2 regions of the Mycoplana sp. 10N416 genome follow, and region 2 is predicted to be linked to the other one. Evidence: predicted binding sites of a transcription regulator. Region 2 holds the regulator's gene; the other holds the start of a gene.
What was found. The regulator HrcA, encoded in region 2, represses chaperone genes, less so after heat shock. The targets are predictions, from matches to a motif close to GTTAGCACTCNCNNNNNGNGAGTGCTAAC.
Positions count from the first base shown of each region.

Region 1 (10,392 bases), on a different contig from region 2:
ACGGGTGGCGAGCTTCTCCAGCTCTCCGCGATAATCGTCCGCCGTTTCCTTCTCGTCGTTACGCAGGCCCGCGCAGACGACAATGCCCGCCTCTTCTGCCGAGACGGCCTGCACACCAAGCCCCTCGAGCAGCGCCTCGTCCTTGCGCGCACCGATGAAATAGATCTTTTCCGGGCCGGCGGTGATCAGCGACCGGGTCACGTCGCCGGAGGTGACGATGCGGTCATAGGCCTGGTCCAGGACGCCAAGGCCGCGGATCTGCACTTGCACGCCGGGCCGGGGGCGCGGCGAGTTGGTGATCAGCACGACGGTCAGTCCGGCCGCGCGGGCCTCCACCAATGCCTCAGAGGCCTGAGCGAAGGCTTCCACGCCGTTGTGCAGCACGCCCCAGACGTCACAGAGGACGACGTCGTACTGACCCGTGATCTCGCGGAAGGACTGAATGCGCTTGGCCATGCTGTTTCCCGATCCTGATAAGCCCGGCTGACATCGCAAAGCCGGATCGAGAAAACAAGGGCCTGCCGACAATTTTGCCGCTGCCGCGGCTAAATGAGCGCGTTGAGCGCAAACCCCGCGACTGCGCAGACGAGCAGCGTGTAGACGATGCCGAGGCGCAGGCGGAACAGCATCACGGCTGCTGCGATCGTCAACAGGAGCGAGAGCACATCGATCGAGGCCGGTTCCGGCAGAGCCATCGAGATCGGGCCAAGCCGCAATGCGCCGACTTCGCGGAAGAGCACGTGCAGGCCGAACCAGACGGCAAGATTGAGGATGACACCGACGACGGCGGCCGAGATCGCCGCCAGCGCGCCGGACAGGGCAGCGTTGGCACGCAGGCGCTCGACATAGGGCGCGCCAAGGAAGATCCAGAGAAAGCAGGGAACGAAGGTGACCCAGGTGGTGAGGAATGCGCCCAGCAGGCCGGCTGCGAGCGGATCGAGCCCCGCCGTATCCCGGAAGGCGGCGAGAAAGCCGACAAAGGAGAGAACGAGAACCAGCGGCCCCGGCGTCGTCTCCGCCAGCGCCAATCCATCCAGCATCTCGCCCGGCTTCAGCCAGTGATAGGTCTCGACCGCCTGCTGCGCGACATATGCGAGCACCGCATAGGCGCCGCCGAAGGTGACGACCGCCATCTTGGAGAAGAAGACACCGATGGTGGCAAACGCACCCGGCCCAGCGGGAAGCAGCGGCAGAAGAGCAAAGGGTGCGGCCCAAAGAACGGCGCCGGCAACGACGATACCGAGCGTTGCGCCGATGCCGCGCTGCCGGTCGGGGAACGCATCGCCAATCACGGAAGGCTTGTCGACGGCGTGCGCCTTATGACCGGCCGGCGGCTGCAGGAGACCCGGCGCGGTTCGCGCGACAAGGTAGCCGCAAATGCCTGCCGCAGCGATGACCAGCGGAAAGGGCAGCGCAAGGACGAACAGGCAGATGAAGGCAAGCGCTGCCAGCAGGCGCATGAACGGGGTTTTCAGTGCGCGGCTCGCGACCCGCACCAGCGCCTCGAGCACGATCGCCAGCACCGCTGCCTTAAGGCCGAAGAAAAGGTTCTGCAGCCAGTCGGTTCGCTGAAAGACCGCATAGGCGGCCGACAGCGCGCAGATGACGAGAAAGCCCGGCAGCACGAACAGCGTTCCCGCCACGATACCGCCGCGCGTGCCGTGCAGCAGCCAGCCGACATAGGTGGCAAGCTGCTGCGCCTCCGGACCCGGCAGCAGCATGCAGTAGTTCAGGGCATGCAGGAACCGGCTTTCCGAGATCCAGCGGCGCTCGTCGACCAGTTCCTTGTGCATCAGCGCGATCTGGCCGGCCGGACCGCCGAAACTCAGCAGACCGATCTTCGTCCAGACGCCGAGCGCTTCGCGGAAGGAGGGATGCGGCGGCGGCGACAGATCGGCACCGCCAGACAGAATGGGCTTATTCACGGCCGTCCCTCTTGCGGGGCGTGTGCGAGACCCAGTCATGCATCTCGTCGGCGGCATCGCGCGCCCACCGATAGAGCGCGTCATAGATCAGCATGCCGGCTTCCAACTGTTCGAGATCGTCGGCATACATGCGCGACAGGCCGAGCGAAATCGCAAGCAGGCCCGATGCCTGCGGCTCGAGATCCGGTCGGTTGGTATCGGCGCCCCGCACGATCCGCGCCACGTGTTTCAGGGCGGGGAAGGCAAGCCCGAACTCCTCCACAAACACGTCGAAACTGCAAAGCTCGCCGCGATGGCTCCAGAACACACCCTCGATATCGAAGGGCGTTGCCCCGAAGCGCGCGGCCACCGCCTCCACCTCCGACGGCGAGACGAAAAGGAATTTTGCCGCGGGGTCGACGAACCGCCGGATCAGCCAAGGGCAAGCGATCCGGTCGATCTTCGGGCGGGATCGCGTGACCCAGAGCGTGCCGCCGGCCGTCCTGTCCTGTGGCAGGCTCCTGACCGGAACAAGCGGCAGGGCAGCCGCTTGCCATGCGGCGAAACCGCCTTCGAGGATTTCCGCCTGCGCGCCGGCAAGGCGCAGCAAGGCGGCAACGCCTTCGCTGAGCTTCAGCCCCTTCTGGCAGGCAACGACCACCCCGCGGTCGCGGTAGGCCGGCGTCGCGGCCCAGGCCTCGGCATCGGAATGGCCCTGGCGTATCGCCGTCGGCAGCAGGTAGGGAGCGGCGGCGAAATCGTCGTCATCGCGAACATCAATGATGACCGGCGCTTTCGGCGTGCCGATCAGCCTGACGAGTTTTTCGGGAGAGATTGCATTGTAGGAAGCCATGATACGTCCCTCGATAGTGCTATAAAGGACGCGAAATTTGGCATGGCGCCTCGTGGGGCATTCGCAAACCCCATGGCACCGTTAAACATAATCCCGGCAATTAAGTCAATCGAATCCACGGGGGCCAACTTTTTTGGTGGCCAATTCTTGACTCGATCCGGACCCGAGCCTATCTCGGTCAGGCTAGCACTCATCTATGGCGAGTGCTAACACAAATCCACCGGATCGGTTCCCGATCCGGGACATGTCATTTGATCGAGGGATTAGACAATGGCAAGCACCAACTTCCGTCCGCTCCACGACCGCGTCGTCGTACGTCGCGTCGAGTCCGAGGAAAAGACCAAGGGCGGCATCATCATTCCGGATACCGCCAAGGAAAAGCCGCAGGAAGGCGAAATCGTCGCCGTCGGCTCGGGCGCCCGTGACGAAAGCGGCAAGATCGTCGCTCTTGACGTCAAGGTCGGCGACCGCGTCCTGTTCGGCAAGTGGTCGGGCACCGAAGTCAAGCTCAACGGCGAAGACCTTCTGATCATGAAGGAAGCCGACATCATGGGCATCATCGGCTGATCGCCGGTTCCCCACGAACGTTTCTGTAAATTCAAGCCGGGACCACCGGCATTTCGAAACCAGGAGTTTTGAAAATGGCAGCCAAAGAAATCAAGTTCGGCCGCACCGCGCGCGAAAAGATGCTGCGTGGCGTCGACATTCTCGCTGACGCAGTGAAGGTCACGCTCGGCCCGAAGGGTCGCAACGTCATCATCGACAAGTCGTTCGGCGCTCCGCGCATCACCAAGGACGGCGTTTCCGTTGCCAAGGAAATCGAACTGGAAGACAAGTTCGAGAACATGGGCGCCCAGATGGTCCGCGAAGTCGCTTCGAAGACCAACGACATCGCCGGTGACGGCACCACCACCGCAACCGTTCTGGCCCAGGCCATCGTCCGCGAAGGCGCCAAGGCCGTTGCTGCCGGCATGAACCCGATGGACCTGAAGCGCGGCATCGACCTCGCAGTCAAGGAAGTCGTCAAGGACCTCCAGGCCAAGGCCAAGAAGATCAACACTTCGGAAGAAGTTGCACAGGTCGGCACGATCTCGGCAAACGGCGAAAAGCAGATCGGTCTCGATATCGCTGAAGCCATGCAGAAGGTCGGCAACGAAGGCGTCATCACGGTTGAAGAAGCCAAGACCGCCGAAACCGAACTCGAAGTCGTCGAAGGCATGCAGTTCGACCGCGGCTACCTGTCGCCCTACTTCGTCACCAACCCGGAAAAGATGGTCGCCGACCTGGAAGACGCCTACGTTCTCCTGCACGAGAAGAAGCTGTCGAACCTGCAGGCGATGCTCCCGGTTCTCGAAGCCGTCGTCCAGACCGGCAAGCCGCTCGTCATCATCGCTGAAGACGTCGAAGGCGAAGCTCTTGCGACGCTCGTCGTCAACAAGCTGCGTGGCGGCCTGAAGATCGCTGCCGTCAAGGCTCCTGGCTTCGGCGACCGCCGCAAGGCCATGCTCGAAGACATCGCCATCCTCACGGGCGGCACGGTGATCTCCGAAGACCTCGGCATCAAGCTCGAAAACGTCACGCTCGAAATGCTCGGCCGTGCGAAGAAGGTCTCGATCTCCAAGGAAAACACCACGATCGTCGACGGTGCCGGCCAGAAGGCTGAAATCGAAGGCCGCGTCGCTCAGATCAAGGCCCAGATCGAAGAAACCACTTCGGACTACGACCGCGAGAAGCTGCAGGAACGCCTTGCAAAGCTCGCCGGCGGCGTTGCCGTGATCCGCGTCGGCGGTTCGACGGAAATCGAAGTGAAGGAAAAGAAGGACCGCATCGACGACGCGCTCAACGCGACCCGCGCTGCCGTTCAGGAAGGCATCGTACCGGGCGGCGGCGTCGCTCTGCTGCGCGCCTCCGCCCAGCTGAAGGTCAAGGGCGAGAACGCCGACCAGGAAGCCGGTGTCAACATCGTTCGCCGCGCCCTGCAGGCTCCGGCCCGTCAGATCGCCGAGAACGCTGGTGACGAAGCTTCGATCGTCGTCGGCAAGATCCTCGACGAAAAGAGCGACAACTTCGGCTACAACGCCCAGACCGGCGAGTTCGGCGACATGATCGCCATGGGCATCGTCGACCCGGTCAAGGTCGTCCGCACCGCTCTGCAGGACGCAGCTTCGGTTGCCGGCCTGCTCGTCACCACCGAAGCCATGATCGCCGAGCTCCCGAAGAAGGAAGCTGCCGGCGGCATGCCGGGCGGCATGGGCGGCATGGGCATGGACGGAATGATGTAATTAGACGAAAGTCTAATGACATACAGGAGGGCGGTCTGCGGGCCGCCCTTTTTGTTGACATTTGTCAGTCACGAACCGAATTAACTTGCGGATACTGGACTATTTGAGTTTCCAGTTCTTGCCGATTGCAAAATTAGCAGTATAGACGCACCTGAAGCGAGCGATAGACTGGCGAGGGGGCAATCGGCACAATGACACGGAACCATGGCACGTTAACCGTGCAACCAAACTGCCCGTTGAAATCATAGAACGACCAATCATAGTGGAATTGCCGGCCGGATCGTGGTCCACCGGCGGCCAACCGTTCACAGGCCTCTTTCCGCGAACCGGAAAGGCGTCGCGGAGTATATTTCAATCGGCTGAAGCCCGTACCTTCACCGAGACAATCAGTTTGCTTGCGCCGCAGCTAACAGGCGGCATCGTGGTCGAGCCGGGCCTGCCGGCTGGGGTTAGATGTGTTCAAGATTGCCAAGTCCGCCTTCGTCTCGCCATTCGTGCCCGGCTCCGTCTCTTTCGATGCCTCGGACAATGAGCTCCTGACACAATACTGTATCACCGAGCGCTGGACGGGCGACCTGTCGAATGGCCTCTTTCGCCTGGGTGACAAAGCTGCGCGCATGCACGGGCTGGATCAACGCAATTGCGGCCTTCTCAACCTCGTGCGCTGCTATGAGCCGCAGGATCGCAACCGCGTTCTCGAACTGTTCGAGCAAGCGGCGACGGCATCCTCGAGCTTCTGTTTTTCAACGACGATCAACACGACGGGCGCGCCACGCCAGCCGGTCTTCTGCATCGGCGAATCGACTGGCCTCGAGCAGCGCTATGCGGGCACGATCATCGGCGTCTTCTTTTTTCCCCGCTTCCAGCTCGATCGCACCGGCCACTGCTTCATGTCGCAGTGAAAGAAGACAGCCTAGCAACCCGTGGCCTGAGACCGCAGGGTCGCCGCGGTCTCAGGCGGCCCTTGTTTCACTCGTGCCGGTCATCGGCTGCGGCCGACCGAGATAGTACCCTTGCGCTTCCGCGCATCCTTCGGAGCGGAGGATATCGAGTTGGTCCCTGGTCTCGACGCCTTCGGCGAGCACAGGCACCTCCAAGGTCTGCCCGAGCGCCACGATCGCGCGGAGGATCGCCTTTGCCTGCGGGCTTTCCTCCACCTCGTTCATGAAGCTGCGGTCCAGCTTGATCTTGTCGAACGGAAAAGAACGGAGCGTTTCCAGGGACGAATAGCCGGTTCCGAAATCGTCGATCGCGATGGTGACGCCGAGCGCCTTGATCTGGCGCAGCGTGTGGAGGGCGCGCTGCTTGTCGCCGATGATGGTCGATTCCGTGATTTCCAGCTCGAGCCGCTGGGGTGAAAGACCCGTCTCGATCAGAACGCGATGCACCAGAGCTGCCACGTCGGCATGGCCGAGCTGAACGGGGGAAAGGTTGACGGCGATCTTGTGCGGCTTCTCCCAGCTCGCGGCCTCCTTGCAAGCCTCGCGTAGCACCCACTCGCCGAGTGGGATGATCGCTCCACACTCTTCGGCAATTGGAATGAAATCCGATGGCGCAATCGTGCCTCTCTCGGCGCTGTGCCAACGCAGCAGCACTTCGTAACCGGTGATGGATCCGGAATCGACCGCCTTCTGGACCTGATAGTGCAGTTGAAGCTCGTTGCGCTCGATCGCAAGCCAGAGATCCTTGGCGATAAGGCGGCGGCTTCGCGCGGCCTCGTCCATGGAGACCTCATAGAAGCAAACGGTCTCCATCAGCGCGTCCTTGGCCCGGTACATGGCCAGGTCTGCGTTGTTGAGAAGCGCTTCAAGGTCGCTGGCGTCCTGCGGATAAATGGCAACGCCGAGGCTCGCGGCCGGCTTGATTTCGTACCCGTCGATAACGATGTCCTCCTGGAAGCAAACCTCCAGGCGCGCAATGAAGTCGTTGAGATCGGCAATGTCGTCGAAGCGTTTGGAGGCGGCGAACTCGTCACCACCGAAGCGGGCGATCGTTTCGTCGGGCTCGAGGCAGGCCTGCATGCGCTGCGACAGCGTGATCAGCACCTGATCGCCTGCGGAATGGCCGCGAGTGTCGTTGATTTCCTTGAACTTGTCGAGGTCGATGCCGATTGCGGCGACCTTGCCGGAGTAGCGGTCGGCGTGGTCGACGGCAGCGGCGAGACTGTCGTTGAAATTCGCGCGGTTCGGCAACCCCGTCAGGCCGTCATGCCGCGCCATGAAGGCGATCTGTTCCTCGTTGCGCAAGCGCTCTGAAATGTCCTCATAGGTCACCACCCAGCCACCATCGGGAAGGACCCGGTATCGGATCTGGACGGACACGCCATTCGGAAGCTTCTCCACGACGGCGCCGCTCTGCTGGATGATTGCACGATGCCGCGCATAGAGTTCCGAGGCCTTCGGCAGCCAGATTTCCGGCATCCGATAGGTGTCCGCCAGCGCACGGTCGATCAGTTCCCGGAAGGTGAGACCGGCTCTTACGCGCTCGCCGGGAAAATCGAACAGCTCGGCGAAACGCTTGTTGGAGAACACGAGCCGCTCGTCGCGATCGTAAAGGCACAGGCCCTGTGACATGTTTTCCAGAGCCAGGTCGAGGTTCTTGCTGACCTCGGCGATGCGGTCGGCATCCGCCTTTTCCTTGGTAACGTCCTTGGTGATCTTGGCGTAGCCGATAAGCGTGCCGTCATTGTCGTGGATCGCATCGATGACGATATGTGCCCAGAAATGGGTTCCATCCTTTCGATAACGGCGTCCCTCGGCTTCGTGCTTGCCTTCCGCGCGAGCGATCCTCAGCGCCTCTTCCGGAAGGCCTGCCTCGCGATCGGCCTCGTCATAGAAGCGCGAAAAATGCTGACCGACGATTTCGTGGGCCTTGTATCCCTTGTTGCGTTCCGCACCCGCGTTCCAATTGGTGACGACGCCCTTCGGATCGAGCATGTAGATCGCATAGTCGGAAACGCCCTGAACCAGCAGCGCGAACTGGCGCAGACCATCGTTGAGCGCCGTCTCGGTCTGTCGTGCGAAGATCGCAGCCGTCAAGCCGGTGAAAAGCAAGGAGAATGCAACGACCGCGATCAAAGGCGCCATCAGTGCAGGAGACAGCACCGCGCTGTCGTTGACATGCATCGGCCCGGGCATCACGGTGACGGCCGCCATCGCGACGAAATGCAGCGACACGACGCCAAGCGCCATGAAGAGGGTCGCGCCAAGGCGCGATGCCGTCGCCCCTCCGCGGCGCATGCAGAGCACCAGGGACAACCCGCAGAACAAGGCACCGCCGGCAAGAGATGCGGCAACCAGCGCGTGGTCCCAGACGATCTCTCCGGGCAGTTCGAGCGCTGACATGCCGAGATAGTGCATGCTGGCGACGCCGGCGGCAACGATGAGCCCGCCAGAGGCTGCGGCGACCGGGCCGGCGACATAGGTCGCAAGAGCGGCGCCGATCGTCGTCACGGCGATGGCGACGATCAGCGAGGCGAGCGTCAGCTCCAGACCGTAGCCGATGACGACGCCGGGATCGTAGGCAAGCATGGCGATGAAGTGCGTTGCCCAGATGCCGAACCCGCTCGCGACACCCGCCGCGCCGAGCCACAGCAGCCGTGCCTTTGCCGAGGCGGATCTCGCCCGCTGGATCAGCGACACCGCGACATAGCAGGACAAGAAGCAAATCAAGGCAGCGAGTAGAACCAACCGCAGATCGTGCTCTACGGTGAGGCAGGTGAGGATGCGGAGCATGACAAATCCGGTAGAATGGGCACGGAGCCGCACTCAGCCGCAGAATGCTGAAGATTGGATGAACCCGGCCGCGAAGGGCGGATCTGTGCAGCCCTATGCCGCGTGATGCTTAACGAACGCAAAACGGTACGCCCGGCCAGGGCTGCTTTATCTTCAGATGCAAGCCCGCCGGCCGGTCAAAGTGTCAGTGTCTTCAGATCCAAGGCGGGATCTTCGAGCTGCGCCCGATCCGGGCTGCGTCCGAGTTCAAGAAGCTTCTTGCCGACCACATAGGCCTTGGCGTCGTTGACCGCATCGACGGCGATGAACCGGCCTTCGCGGAAATACCAGACGGACACGCTGCCCTCGCGCTGGCCCAGCCGGACGAGCGTGTCGTCATAGCCCATGCAAAAGCCGGCAATCTGCAGCTTCACGTCGTACTGATCCGACCAGAACCAGGGCCTCGGCAGGTAGGGTTCATCGCCACCGGCGATGACGGCGGCGGCGGCCTCGGCCTGATCGACAGCGTTCTGCACGGATTCCAACCGTACCATCCTGTCCTCGAAGGGTAGGACCGCGCAGTCGCCCATCGCGAAGATCGCCGGGTCGGAGGTGCGGGCAAACGCGTCGACGACAATGCCGTTCGAGACCTCCAGGCCAGCGTCGCGCGCCAGTCGGTCGTTCGGCGTGATGCCGATCCCGACGACGACGATGTCGGCGGGAAGAACCGTCCCATCCGAGAGTTCCGCCCCGGTGACGCGGCCGTCCTCGCCAAGGAGCCGGGCAAGACCCGTCTTCTCGCGGACATCGACGCCGCGGGCGGTGTGGATTGCCTTGAGGATCGTCGCGGTCGCCGGCGAGGCGACGCGCTGGAGGATGCGGTCGGCCATCTCGATGACGGTGACGTCGAGCCCCCTGCCCCGGGCGACCGCGGCCGCCTCCAGCCCGATATAGCCGCCGCCGACGACCAGCGCCTTGCGCCCCTCGGTCATCTCCAGCCCGAGCCGGTCGGCATCGAGATAATCGCGCACCGTGTAGACGCCCTTCAGGTCGCCGCCGATCTCAGCAGGAAGACGGCGGGGGGTCGCACCCGTCGCAAGGGCCAGGTACTCGTAATCGAGCCTGGATCCGTCGGAAAGCGTGACGGTTTTTGCGGCCCGGTCGATCGAGATCGCTTCCGTCGAAAGCCTGATCTCGACATCGTTTTCAGGGTACCAGGCTTCGGGGCGGAACTGCAGGCGACTGAGGTCGGCCTCGCCGAGGAGGTATTTCTTCGAAAGCGGCGGGCGCTGGTAAGGCAGGCTTGCTTCGGCGCCGACGATCGTGATCGGGCGCATGTCCTTCAGCGCGCGCAGTTTTGCGACCAAGGCAAACGCGGCCTGACCGCCGCCCACGACTACCAATCTTCCGGTCACGATGCTGTTCCTGCGTCCTTGCGTTTCGTCAGAGGTAGCGCGCAGAGACCGGCGGCGTCAACGCGTGGCCGCGCCGCCCGGTCGCGCCTTTGCGTCACTCCTTGGTGGGGACGTCGATGCCCCTGCCCGACGCCGGACGGGCAAGGCAGCGCTCCAACCAGTCCATCACGGCGGGAAAATCGTCGTAGCCGATCACGTTTCGGCCGCCGTAGAACACATCCGCGC
Region 1 is NZ_JBFTIM010000001.1:657,022-667,413, forward strand. It holds gene AC1DDS_RS03160 (TIGR01459 family HAD-type hydrolase) at 1-456, opposite strand, end outside; gene chrA (chromate efflux transporter) at 546-1,925, opposite strand; gene AC1DDS_RS03170 (chromate resistance protein ChrB domain-containing protein) at 1,918-2,757, opposite strand; gene groES (co-chaperone GroES) at 3,028-3,324, shown strand; gene groL (chaperonin GroEL) at 3,399-5,039, shown strand; gene AC1DDS_RS03185 (hypothetical protein) at 5,495-5,941, shown strand; gene AC1DDS_RS03190 (bifunctional diguanylate cyclase/phosphodiesterase) at 5,993-8,773, opposite strand; gene AC1DDS_RS03195 (NAD(P)/FAD-dependent oxidoreductase) at 8,950-10,167, opposite strand; gene AC1DDS_RS03200 (glutathione binding-like protein) at 10,262-10,392, opposite strand, start outside.
Region 1: a site for HrcA is predicted at 2,940-2,968, ahead of groES (co-chaperone GroES). Genes of this name have one in related genera too.

Region 2 (10,392 bases):
ACGGCGGCCGCATGTCGACGCAGCAAGCCGTCTCCATCCAGGCCAAGGAAGCTTCGATTGTTGCGCAGTCGCTGCGAATGACGGATAAAGGGCGAACCGTCGTCTTCGAGGGGGACGTCGTTGTCAATGTAGATCCCGCCGCCATCCGCAACAGAGAGAAGTAGGGCCACGATGTCCGCATTTTCTGAACCCGCGCAAAGACATGCCATTCTCCCGCTGCTTGCCGCCGGCTTCGTGCTGGTCGCAACGACCGCCGGAGCGCAGGAAACGAAGAGTCAGCTGAAGGGGCTTCAGCTGTCCAACGACAAGCCGATCCAGATCCAGAGCGACAAGCTGGAAATCCAGCAGCAGGCCAACACCGCCCAATTCACCGGCAACGTCAAGGTCGTCCAGGGCACGACGACGCTGCAGGCCGGCAGCATGGTCGTCCATTACAAGGCCGATGGCGGCGGATCGATTTCGAGCGGCGATGCCGATATCGAGAAAATCGACGTTGCCGACAAGGTCTTCCTGCAGTCCGGAGTGCAGCAGGCGACCGCCGATACCGGAACTTTCAACCTCATCGACGAGGTCTTCGTGCTGAAGGGTGACAAGGTCGTGCTGTCGGAGGGCAAGAACGTCTTTGTCGGCTGCCAGCTGACGGTGCTGATGCGGACCGGCGAGGCCAAGCTCGACGCCTGCGGCGGCCGGGTCATGATCCAGCTCGATCCGAAGTCCCGTAAAACCACGAACTGACGTACGCCCGTGTCACTTCTATCCCTTTCCCGCATGACGCGTCATGCCAAGAAGCCTGCGCCGGCGGTCCAGCGCAGCCTCGACGCATCGCGCTACGAAGGCACGTTGATCGCCCGCAACCTGACCAAGACCTATGGGGGCAGGCGGGTGGTCAACGGCGTCTCACTCGTCGTGCGGCGGGGCGAAGCCGTCGGGCTGCTCGGCCCGAACGGCGCCGGCAAGACGACTTGCTTCTACATGATCACCGGCCTGGTTCCGGTCGATGAAGGGGCGATCGAACTGAACGGCAACGACGTCACGACGATGCCGATGTATCGGCGGGCGCGGCTGGGCGTCGGCTACCTGCCGCAGGAGGCCTCGATCTTCCGCGGCCTGACGGTTGAGCAGAACATCCGCGCCGTGCTCGAGGTGCACGACAAGAACAAGGCGCGTCGCGAGCACAAGCTCGACAGCCTGCTGGCCGAATTCTCGATCTCGCACTTGCGCAAGGCTGCGGCCATCGCGCTATCCGGCGGTGAGCGCCGGCGACTGGAAATCGCCCGCGCGCTTGCGACGGATCCGACCTTCATGCTTCTCGACGAACCCTTCGCGGGCGTCGATCCGATTTCGGTGGCCGACATCCAGGCACTCGTTCGCCATTTGACGTCGCGTGGTATCGGCGTGTTGATTACCGATCACAACGTCCGCGAGACGCTCGGCCTGATCGACCGCGCCTACATCATCCACGCCGGCGAGGTCCTGACCCACGGTCGCGCCAACGACATCGTTGCCAATCCCGACGTGCGGCGTCTTTATCTCGGCGACAATTTCAGCCTCTGAGCGTCCGACGTCCATGACGCCGGACTATTCTTCGCCTCGATCGGAGGAATTCGTCGGCATCTCCTCCCGGCCGCTTGACCAGTTCCGCCAAAAAAGCAATTTTTGGGCCAGTCCGAATTCCGGATCGGCAGTTGCCACCCGGTGTTCCGGCGTCGGCACTGCTCCACGATCCGATCGGTGAGGACATTGCCAGGCAATTCATCGGGTACGGCGTCCATGACGCGTCGTTAAAGACGTGTGGCGGCGTAAGGAGTTCAAGCGTCCGCATGGCACTCGCAGCCAGCCTTTTTCTGCGCCAGAGCCAGTCACTGGTCATGACGCCGCAACTGATGCAGTCGATCCAGCTGCTGCAGATGACGCATCTCGAACTGGTTCGGTTCATCGAGACCGAGGTGGAGAAGAACCCGCTGCTTGAGCTCGTCTCGGGTGACGAGAGCTCGCGCGGCACGGACGAAGTTTACCCCGCGGATGGCGCCTATTATTCCGTCAACGAAGAACTGCCGGCTCGGGATATCGCAGACACGGAGGCCGGACCTTCCGGGGACCTTTATGAGACCGCCACAGGCGGCAACACCGGCGCGATCGCCGAGTCCTTCGATTCCAATCTCGAAAACGTCTTTCCCGATGATGCCGGCCCGCGCACGGCGGATGCGCCTGAACTCCTGGGCCAGTGGAAATCGATGCCGGGCGCGAGCTACGGCGAAGGCTATGAACTCGATGAGTTCGTCGCGGCCCAGACGACGCTGCGCGACCATCTTGTCGCCCAGGTTCCGTTTCTGCTTGTCTCGCCGGTCGATCGGATCATCGCTGGATACCTGATCGACCAGCTCGACGAGTCCGGCTATCTTCTGGCGGACCTGTCAGAGGCGGCACTCAAACTCGGCAAGCCGATCACCGATGTCGCGCGTGTACTCGACGCTCTGCAGCAACTCGACCCGCCCGGTGTCTTCGCTCGCACCCTGTCCGAGTGCCTGGCGATCCAGCTTCGCGCCCATGACCGCTTCGATCCTGCGATGGCTGAGCTGGTCGGCAATCTTGAGCTGTTGGCGCGCCGTGATTTCGCCACGCTGAAAAAGCTTTGCGGCGTCGACGAGGAAGACCTGGTCGACATGCTGGCGGAAATTCGCAAGCTCGACCCCAAGCCGGGCGCGCGTTTCCAGCCTGGGGTCTCCGATTCCGTCGTCCCCGACATCATCGTTCGTGCGGCCCCGGACGGGACCTGGTTGGTCGAATTGAATGCCGAGACGCTGCCGCGCGTGCTGGTCAACAACGACTACTATGCCTCCGTCTCCCGCCGCACCGAGCGGGCGAGCGAAGATCAGTCCTTCCTGAGCGAATGTCTGCAGAACGCCAATTGGCTGACCCGCAGCCTGGATCAGCGGGCAAAGACGATCATGAAGGTGGCGACCGAGATCGTGCGGCAGCAGGACGCCTTCCTTCTCAACGGCGTCGACCATCTGCGGCCGCTTAATCTGAAAGCGGTTGCCGACGCCATCAAGATGCATGAATCGACCGTCAGCCGCGTCACCTCGAACAAGTACATGCTGACGCCGCGCGGGCTGTTCGAGCTGAAATACTTCTTCACCGTGTCGATCGGCTCCACCGACGGCGGCGACAGCCACTCGGCCGAATCCGTGCGTCAACGCATCCGCACCTTGATCGCCGGGGAGACGCCGGAGGCCGTGCTTTCCGACGACGATATCGTCGACGTCCTCAAGAAGGGCGGCATCGACATTGCGCGGCGAACCGTGGCGAAATATCGCGAGGCGATGAACATTCCCTCCTCGGTGCAGCGCCGCCGGGAGAAGCGTGCGCTTGCCAAAGCCTCCGGTTTTTGACCGTCTGCCAAAGGCGTAGAGCGGTGTCCCGGGAGGGTTGCCACCGTGGGAGCAGTTGACACTTTCATCAGGAACAGATAGATGCCCGCCGCAATTCCGAAGGGAAGACAAACCGGCTCGCCATATCCCCATTTTCCCCCGGTACCGCTGGCGAAAGGGGCGTTGTGAGCGCGAAGTGCTTGGATGACGGGTCCGGTTGGAATAGACTGTTACGCGCAAATCACAATGAGAGAGGAAGCTCCATGAGTGTGCGTGTATCCGGCAAACATATGGACATCGGCGACGCGTTCCGCTTGCGCATTGAAGAACAGATCGGAGCGGCCGTAACAAAATATTTCGATGGAGGCTATTCGAGCCACGTCATAGTGGCAAAGTCCGGTCCGCGATTCAGTGCCGACTGCAAGGTTCACCTCGACACCGGTGCCGCCCTGCAGGCCAATGGCGAAGCGAACGATCCGGTTCTCGCTTTCGACGCCGCGTCGGGTCGGATTGAGAAGCGCCTTCGCCGCTACAAGCGCAAGCTCAAGGATCACCATAACGGAAATGGCCAGGCCTATGCGGAAGTCGCATACACGGTCATGGATTCGATTCCGGAGGATGCGGACGAACTGCCGGCGGACTACGCCCCGACCATCGTCGCGGAAAGCACCAAGACGCTCAAGACCATGTCCGTTGCCAGCGCCGTGATGGCGCTCGACATGACGGACGAGCCGGTGCTTCTGTTCCGCAGCGTTGGCCAGGAGGATCTCAATATCGTCTATAGACGTAACGATGGAAATATTGGCTGGATAGATGCAGCCAATATCAAAGGCTAAAGTGGCAGGGGGGTGCGCCCTGGGGCTGGGCGCATCCCGCCTTACTCCCTTCACTGCGGCTCACGAGGACAAAGGCATGGCATTGGCAGGTTTGCTGCAGCAGAGTGCGATTATTCCGGCGCTGAAGGCCAGTTCGAAAAAGCAATTGCTTCAGGAACTGGCGATAAAGGCGGCAAAGGTCACCGGGCTTCAGGAACGCGAAATCTTCGATGTGATCCTGCAGCGCGAGCGTCTCGGGTCGACGGGAGTCGGCAACGGAATCGCCATCCCGCACGGGAAGCTGAAGGATCTCACCCAGATCACGGGCCTTTTCGCTCGCTTGGAGACGGCGGTGGACTTTGAGGCGCTCGACGACCAGCCGGTCGACCTCGTCTTCCTCCTGCTGGCGCCGGAGGGCGCGGGCGCCGATCATCTGAAGGCCCTTTCACGCATCGCCCGCGTGCTGCGCGATCCGGCCATGGTGGCCAAGCTGCGCGCCTCGGATTCGGCGACGGCGATCTTTGCCTGCCTGAGCGAGGAGCAAGCCAACGCCGCCTGAGCCGGCCGGGCCCGCAAGCGCCAGGGGAACGCGTGTCGCATCCTTCGCCGATCGTTGCGCGATCGATCGCGCGCCGATGATTGTGTACGTCGGCTCTCCGCGGAGCCCCTTTTCCGCCTTCGTTACTCTCAGCCGGTGATCGCCAGGTAGTGGCGGTAGCGGCCGTAGTGGTTGACGACATCGGCGATCACTTGGTCGAGATCATAGCCGTAGATGTCATAGCCGCGGCTGCCTTGGGCGAGGATGACCTCGGCGCGATAGTAGCGGTTGCGCCCGCCTTCATTGCGCGCGGCGTCAATGACGACAAAGGCCGGGATCGGCTTGCTGACGGGACGGACCTCATAGACGAAGGGCGGCACCGTCTCGCCATGGCTGATCACAAAGCGCAGGCCGTCCTCGGTCTTTTCAACGTCGGCTTCGATGTCCTCGGGTTTTTCCAGTTCGCGCGCCACCGTCTCGAATGCCTTCGCTACGGTCGAGGCGATGAACCGCTCCACCTGCGGGCGGCCGGGGTGGTCGATGATGGCGCTGATGCGCCGGCGCCAGAACTTGGCTGCCTCGTGCGGCACCATCGGCGCGGCGGGCAGGCTGGCGCTGGTCGTCAACGCCACCTCGTCGCTCAGCGCCTTCCAGATTCCGTAGCACATCAGGACCATGAGGACCGACAGAGGCAGCGCTGCGATCACCGCCGCCATCTGCACCGCATCCAATCCGCCGGCCAGGAGCAGGCAGGCGGCGACGCCGCCGCAAACGAGCGACCAGAACACCCGCAGCCACAGCACCGGCTCTTCGTCACCCTGCGAAGTGATCATGGCGATCACCAGAGCACCGGCGTCCGAGGCGGTGACGAAGTAGACCGCCACCAGCAGGCCCGTCAGCCAGGCGAGGAAGGTGGACCAGGGCAGGTACTCGAAGACGGTGAACAGCGCGATCGGCATGTTCTCCGTGACGGTCCTGGTGATCTGCCCATCCGCCACATTCCTGTCGAGCCAGATGGCGACGTCGCCGAAGACGGTGAACCAGATGAAGCTGAAGCCCGCCGGCGCGAAGAGCACGCCGAGAAGGAACTGGCGGATGGTGCGACCGCGTGAGATGCGGGCGATGAACAGCCCGACGAACGGCGACCAGGACATCCACCAGCCCCAGTAGAACAGCGTCCAGTTGCCCAGCCATTCGGTCGGCTCGTAGGCATAGATGTGGAAGGTGCGCGCGACGAAGCCGTTCAGGTAGAGACCGATATTCTCGACGAAGGCCTGTAGCAGGAAGCGCGTCGGCCCCAGCGCCAGGACCAGGAACATCAGGATGAACGAGACGATGATGATCATCTCGCTGAGGCGGCGAATGCCGTTGTCGAGGCCGGTCGCGACCGTGACGGTGGCGAGCCCGGTAACGATTCCGATCAGCACGAGCTGCGTCTGCAGGTTCTGCGCCAGACCGAAGAGGTAGGTGCCCGTGGCGTTGAGCTGGGCGACGCCGAGGCCGAGTGACGTGGCAAGGCCCGCCAGTGTGCCGACCACGGCAAAAATATCGATGACGTCGCCGAGCGGGCCGTTGATCCGGTCGCCCAGCAACGGACGGAAGGCCGAGCGAATGACCAGCGGCTCATCCTTGCGGTAGCCGAAATAGGCAAGCGCCAGCCCCATGACGGCGTAGATCGCCCAGGCGTGTACGCCCCAGTGGAAGAAGGTCACTTCCATCGCGTCCCGCGCCGCCTGCGCCGTGCGGGGCTCTGCATCCGGAGGGGCGCTGAAATGCATGATCGGCTCGGCAACGCCGTAAAAGACGATGCCGATGCCCATGCCCGCGCTGAACAGCATCGCCACCCAGGTGCTGTAGCTGTAGTCGGGCTCGGCTTCGTCAGGGCCGAGCTTGACCCGGCCGAGCGGGCTGATGGCAAGGAACAGCAGGAAGATCACGAAGCCGCCGACGGCCAGCATGTAGAACCAGCCGAGCTCGGCGATGATCCAGTCATTGGCGCGCTTGAAGAGGGCTGCGGCCACCTTGGGGAAAATGGAGGCGAAGAGGATGAGCCCGAGCGAGATGATGGCCGAGCCGTAGAAGGAGATGGGCGAAATCCCGGTGAGCGGCTGTTTCATTCCAAGCCTCCCTTTTCCGCGGCCATTCGACGGCACGGGGGTGCACCAGATCTGAGAGTAACGCTCCACGCTCGGTCGGAACAGGCCTTTCATCCTGCCTGTGGGATCGATGAAAGGAGACCTCGCGGAGCCTCGCGAGACGCATCCTTTCGGAACTCATTGCGACACGGCTAACAAAAAAAGCCCGGCGCCGAAGCGCCGGGCTTTCATCCTGTTCATGCCGGAGGCTTGATCGTTCAGCCTTGCTCGGGGCTGTCGCCACCGTTTGCCGGCGCCTTCGGGCCACCCTTGGAGACGCCGACCATGGCCGGGCGAAGCACGCGCTCACCGATGGTGTAGCCGTCCTGAATGACTTGGACGACGGTGCCGTTCGGCACCTCGGTGTTGGGCACCTCGAACATCGCCTGGTGGAAATGCGGGTCAAACTTCTCGCCGATCGGCTCCAGCTTGCGCACGCCGTGGCGCTCGAGCGCCGCCAGCATCGACCGCTCGGTCATTTCCACCCCTTCGATCAGCGCCTTCAGTCCGGTCTCATCGGCTTCCAGCGCCTCGGCGGGAACTGCCTCCAGACCGCGGCGCAGATTGTCGGAAACGCCCAGCATATCGCGGGCAAAGCCTGCGATGGCGTAGGACTTAGCGTCCTTGACGTCGCGCTCGGTGCGACGGCGAAGATTGTCCATCTCGGCGGCAAGGCGCAGATACTTGTCGCGAAGGTCGGTGTTTTCCGCCCGTAGCAACGCGATCGGATCGGCCTCTGCCGCCTGCGCGCCGGCTTCGTTGTTCTCGGGCGACACAGCGGCGGTCTCGGCCTCGTCATTTGCGGCTTCGGGGCCGTGTTTGCTGGTATCGTCGGTCATTGGTTTCTCCGGATTGAGAAATCGCGTGCATCGCGCGGGATTGCAATACCCCAGGCCATGCACAGGTTGATCGGCCAAAGCGACCCTGCCCATCCGGCGGATGCGCGGCGCTCATGTTCCCTCCCAGCCGTCCGCGCGCCTTTCAAGTTGCGCGGACAATGAGAGGGAGTTGAGGCGGATATCGAGCTTCGGATCGAAAAAATCAAGGCTTGTTCGACAAACTTGCAGAACCGGCCTTTGTGTCAACGCGACAACCGCGACATCAGTTGTGCCGTGTAGTCGACCATCGGCACGATCCGGGAATAGTTCAGTCGCGTTGGCCCGATCACCCCGACCGCGCCGATGATGCGCTCGTCGCTGTCGCGGTATGGCGCCACAATCAATGAAGAGCCGGACAGCGAGAACAGCTTGTTCTCGGAGCCGATGAAGATGCGCACACCCGACCCGGCCTCGGCGAGGTTCAGGAGCTCTATCAGACTGTCCTTCTTCTCCAGGTCATCGAACAGCATCCTCAACCGATCGACATCTTCGATGCCGGCCAGCCCTTCGAGCAGGTTGGCGCGGCCGCGCACGATCAACCGCGTCGGCTTGCTCTCGTCGATCCCACCCGACCAGACTGCAAGCCCGCGTTCGACCAGGTCCTGTGACAGAAGGTCCAATTCCTGGCGCACCTCGCGGCGCAACCGTTCGAGCTGGGTGCGAGCCTCGTGGATCGTACTGCCGGCGAGGTGCGCATTGAGAAAGTTCGCCGCTTCGTTCAGCTGTGAATTGGTCGTGCCGGCCGGCAGCTCGATGATGCGGTTTTCGACCTGGTCATGCTCGCCGACCAGCACGACCAGCGCCTTGGTCGGCTCCAGCCGGATGAACTCGACGTGCTTGAGCACCGAATCGTTCTTCGCGGTGATCACGATCCCGGCGCCGCGCGACATGCCGGAAAGCACCTGGCTTGCCTCACCCATCATCGTCTCGATGCTCTGTCCGTGCACCGGTCGATGAACGTGCCGGGCGATCGAGGCGCGATCCTCGTCTGAGATGTTGCCCACCTGCATGAAGGCGTCGACGAAAAATCGAAGGCCCAGCTGGGTGGGAAGCCGCCCGGCACTGACGTGGGGCGAATAGATCAGCCCGAGCGTCTCCAGGTCGCTCATGACGTTGCGCACGGAAGCCGGCGACAGTGACATCGGCAGGATGCGGGAAAGATTCCGAGACCCGAGCGGCTCGCCATGCTCCAGATAGCTCTCGACGATCCGGCGGAAAATCTCGCCGGAACGCTCGTCCAGCTTTTTGTGAATGTCAGTCTCCGCAGAGTGTCTCAATACCATGCCGGTCAACGTTTCCCTTTGCCCATTGAACTATAATGACCCGGTCCACTTGCAGACAAGGGCAAATGCGACCGCCCGGGGACGCGCCGCGTGAACGAAATTCCCGGAAATCGGCCAACTCGACGATTTCCTCTCCCGGCGAAGTCGTTTAGAAGCATCGCCAGACAAGGACACGACACGGAGTTCGCGATGCGGCCGTCAGGCAGAAAAACCGACCAGATGCGCAAGGTTTCCTTCGAGCGCAATTATTCCAAGCACGCGGAGGGCTCCTGTCTGGTGAAGTTCGGCGATACGCATGTGCTGTGCACGGCGAGCCTTGAAGAAAAGACGCCGCCGTGGCTGCGCAACAGCGGCAAGGGCTGGGTCACGGCCGAATACGGCATGCTGCCGCGCGCCACTGGCGAGCGCATGCGGCGGGAGGCGGCGGCCGGCAAGCAGGGCGGCCGCACCCAGGAAATCCAGCGCCTGATCGGCCGGTCGCTGCGCGCCGTGGTCGACCTGACCGCGCTCGGCGAAAAACAGATCACCATCGACTGTGACGTCATCCAGGCCGATGGCGGCACGCGCACCGCCTCCATCACCGGCGCCTGGATCGCGTTGTACGACTGCCTGAAATGGATGGAAACGCGCGGGATGATCAAGGTCGACAAGGTTCTGAAGGACCACGTCGCCGCGATCTCCTGCGGCATTTTCGCCAGCCAGTCGGTGATCGACCTCGACTATCTCGAAGACTCTGCGGCCGAGACGGACGCCAATTTCGTCATCACCGGCACAGGCGGCATCGTCGAGATCCAGGGCACGGCTGAGGGCAAACCGTTCACCGAGGAGGAATTCGCAAGCCTTATGGCGCTGGCCAAGAGCGGCATCGCCGAACTGGTCGAGCTGCAAAAACAGGCGATCGCCTGACGGCTTCGCGCGCCGGCGTGAGAGACGTTGCATTTCGCCCTTGCCCCTCATCCGCCCTTCGGGCACCTTCTCCCCGCGAGCGGGAGAAGGGCCTGCGTTTGCAGGGACGGGGAGAGTGAGAGGCGAACGCAATGCCTGACACGAAACCAGCCCTTCAGGGCATCCTCGAAACGGCCCTCTACGCCGAAAACCTCGATGCGGCGGAGGCTTTCTACGGGGGCCTGCTCGGACTGGAGAAGATCAGCCGGCATGCGAACCGCCACGTCTTCTTCCGCTGCGGCCCCGGCGTGCTTTTGATCTTCAACCCGAGGGAAACGGTCGTCCCACCGCCGCCGCAATCCTTGCCGGTACCCGTCCACGGCACGACCGGGCAGGGGCATGTCTGCTTTCGCGCTCCCGCCAGCGATCTTGATTTCTGGGCGGAAAAGCTCAAAGAAGCAGGAATCGCCATCGAGGCCGATTTCCG
Region 2 is NZ_JBFTIM010000003.1:198,045-208,436, reverse strand. It holds gene lptC (LPS export ABC transporter periplasmic protein LptC) at 1-164, shown strand, start outside; gene AC1DDS_RS08075 (LptA/OstA family protein) at 172-735, shown strand; gene lptB (LPS export ABC transporter ATP-binding protein) at 769-1,554, shown strand; gene rpoN (RNA polymerase factor sigma-54) at 1,821-3,392, shown strand; gene hpf (ribosome hibernation-promoting factor, HPF/YfiA family) at 3,635-4,207, shown strand; gene ptsN (PTS IIA-like nitrogen regulatory protein PtsN) at 4,284-4,745, shown strand; gene AC1DDS_RS08050 (BCCT family transporter) at 4,874-6,841, opposite strand; gene grpE (nucleotide exchange factor GrpE) at 7,078-7,698, opposite strand; gene hrcA (heat-inducible transcriptional repressor HrcA) at 7,941-9,020, opposite strand; gene rph (ribonuclease PH) at 9,210-9,926, shown strand; gene AC1DDS_RS08030 (VOC family protein) at 10,058-10,392, shown strand, end outside.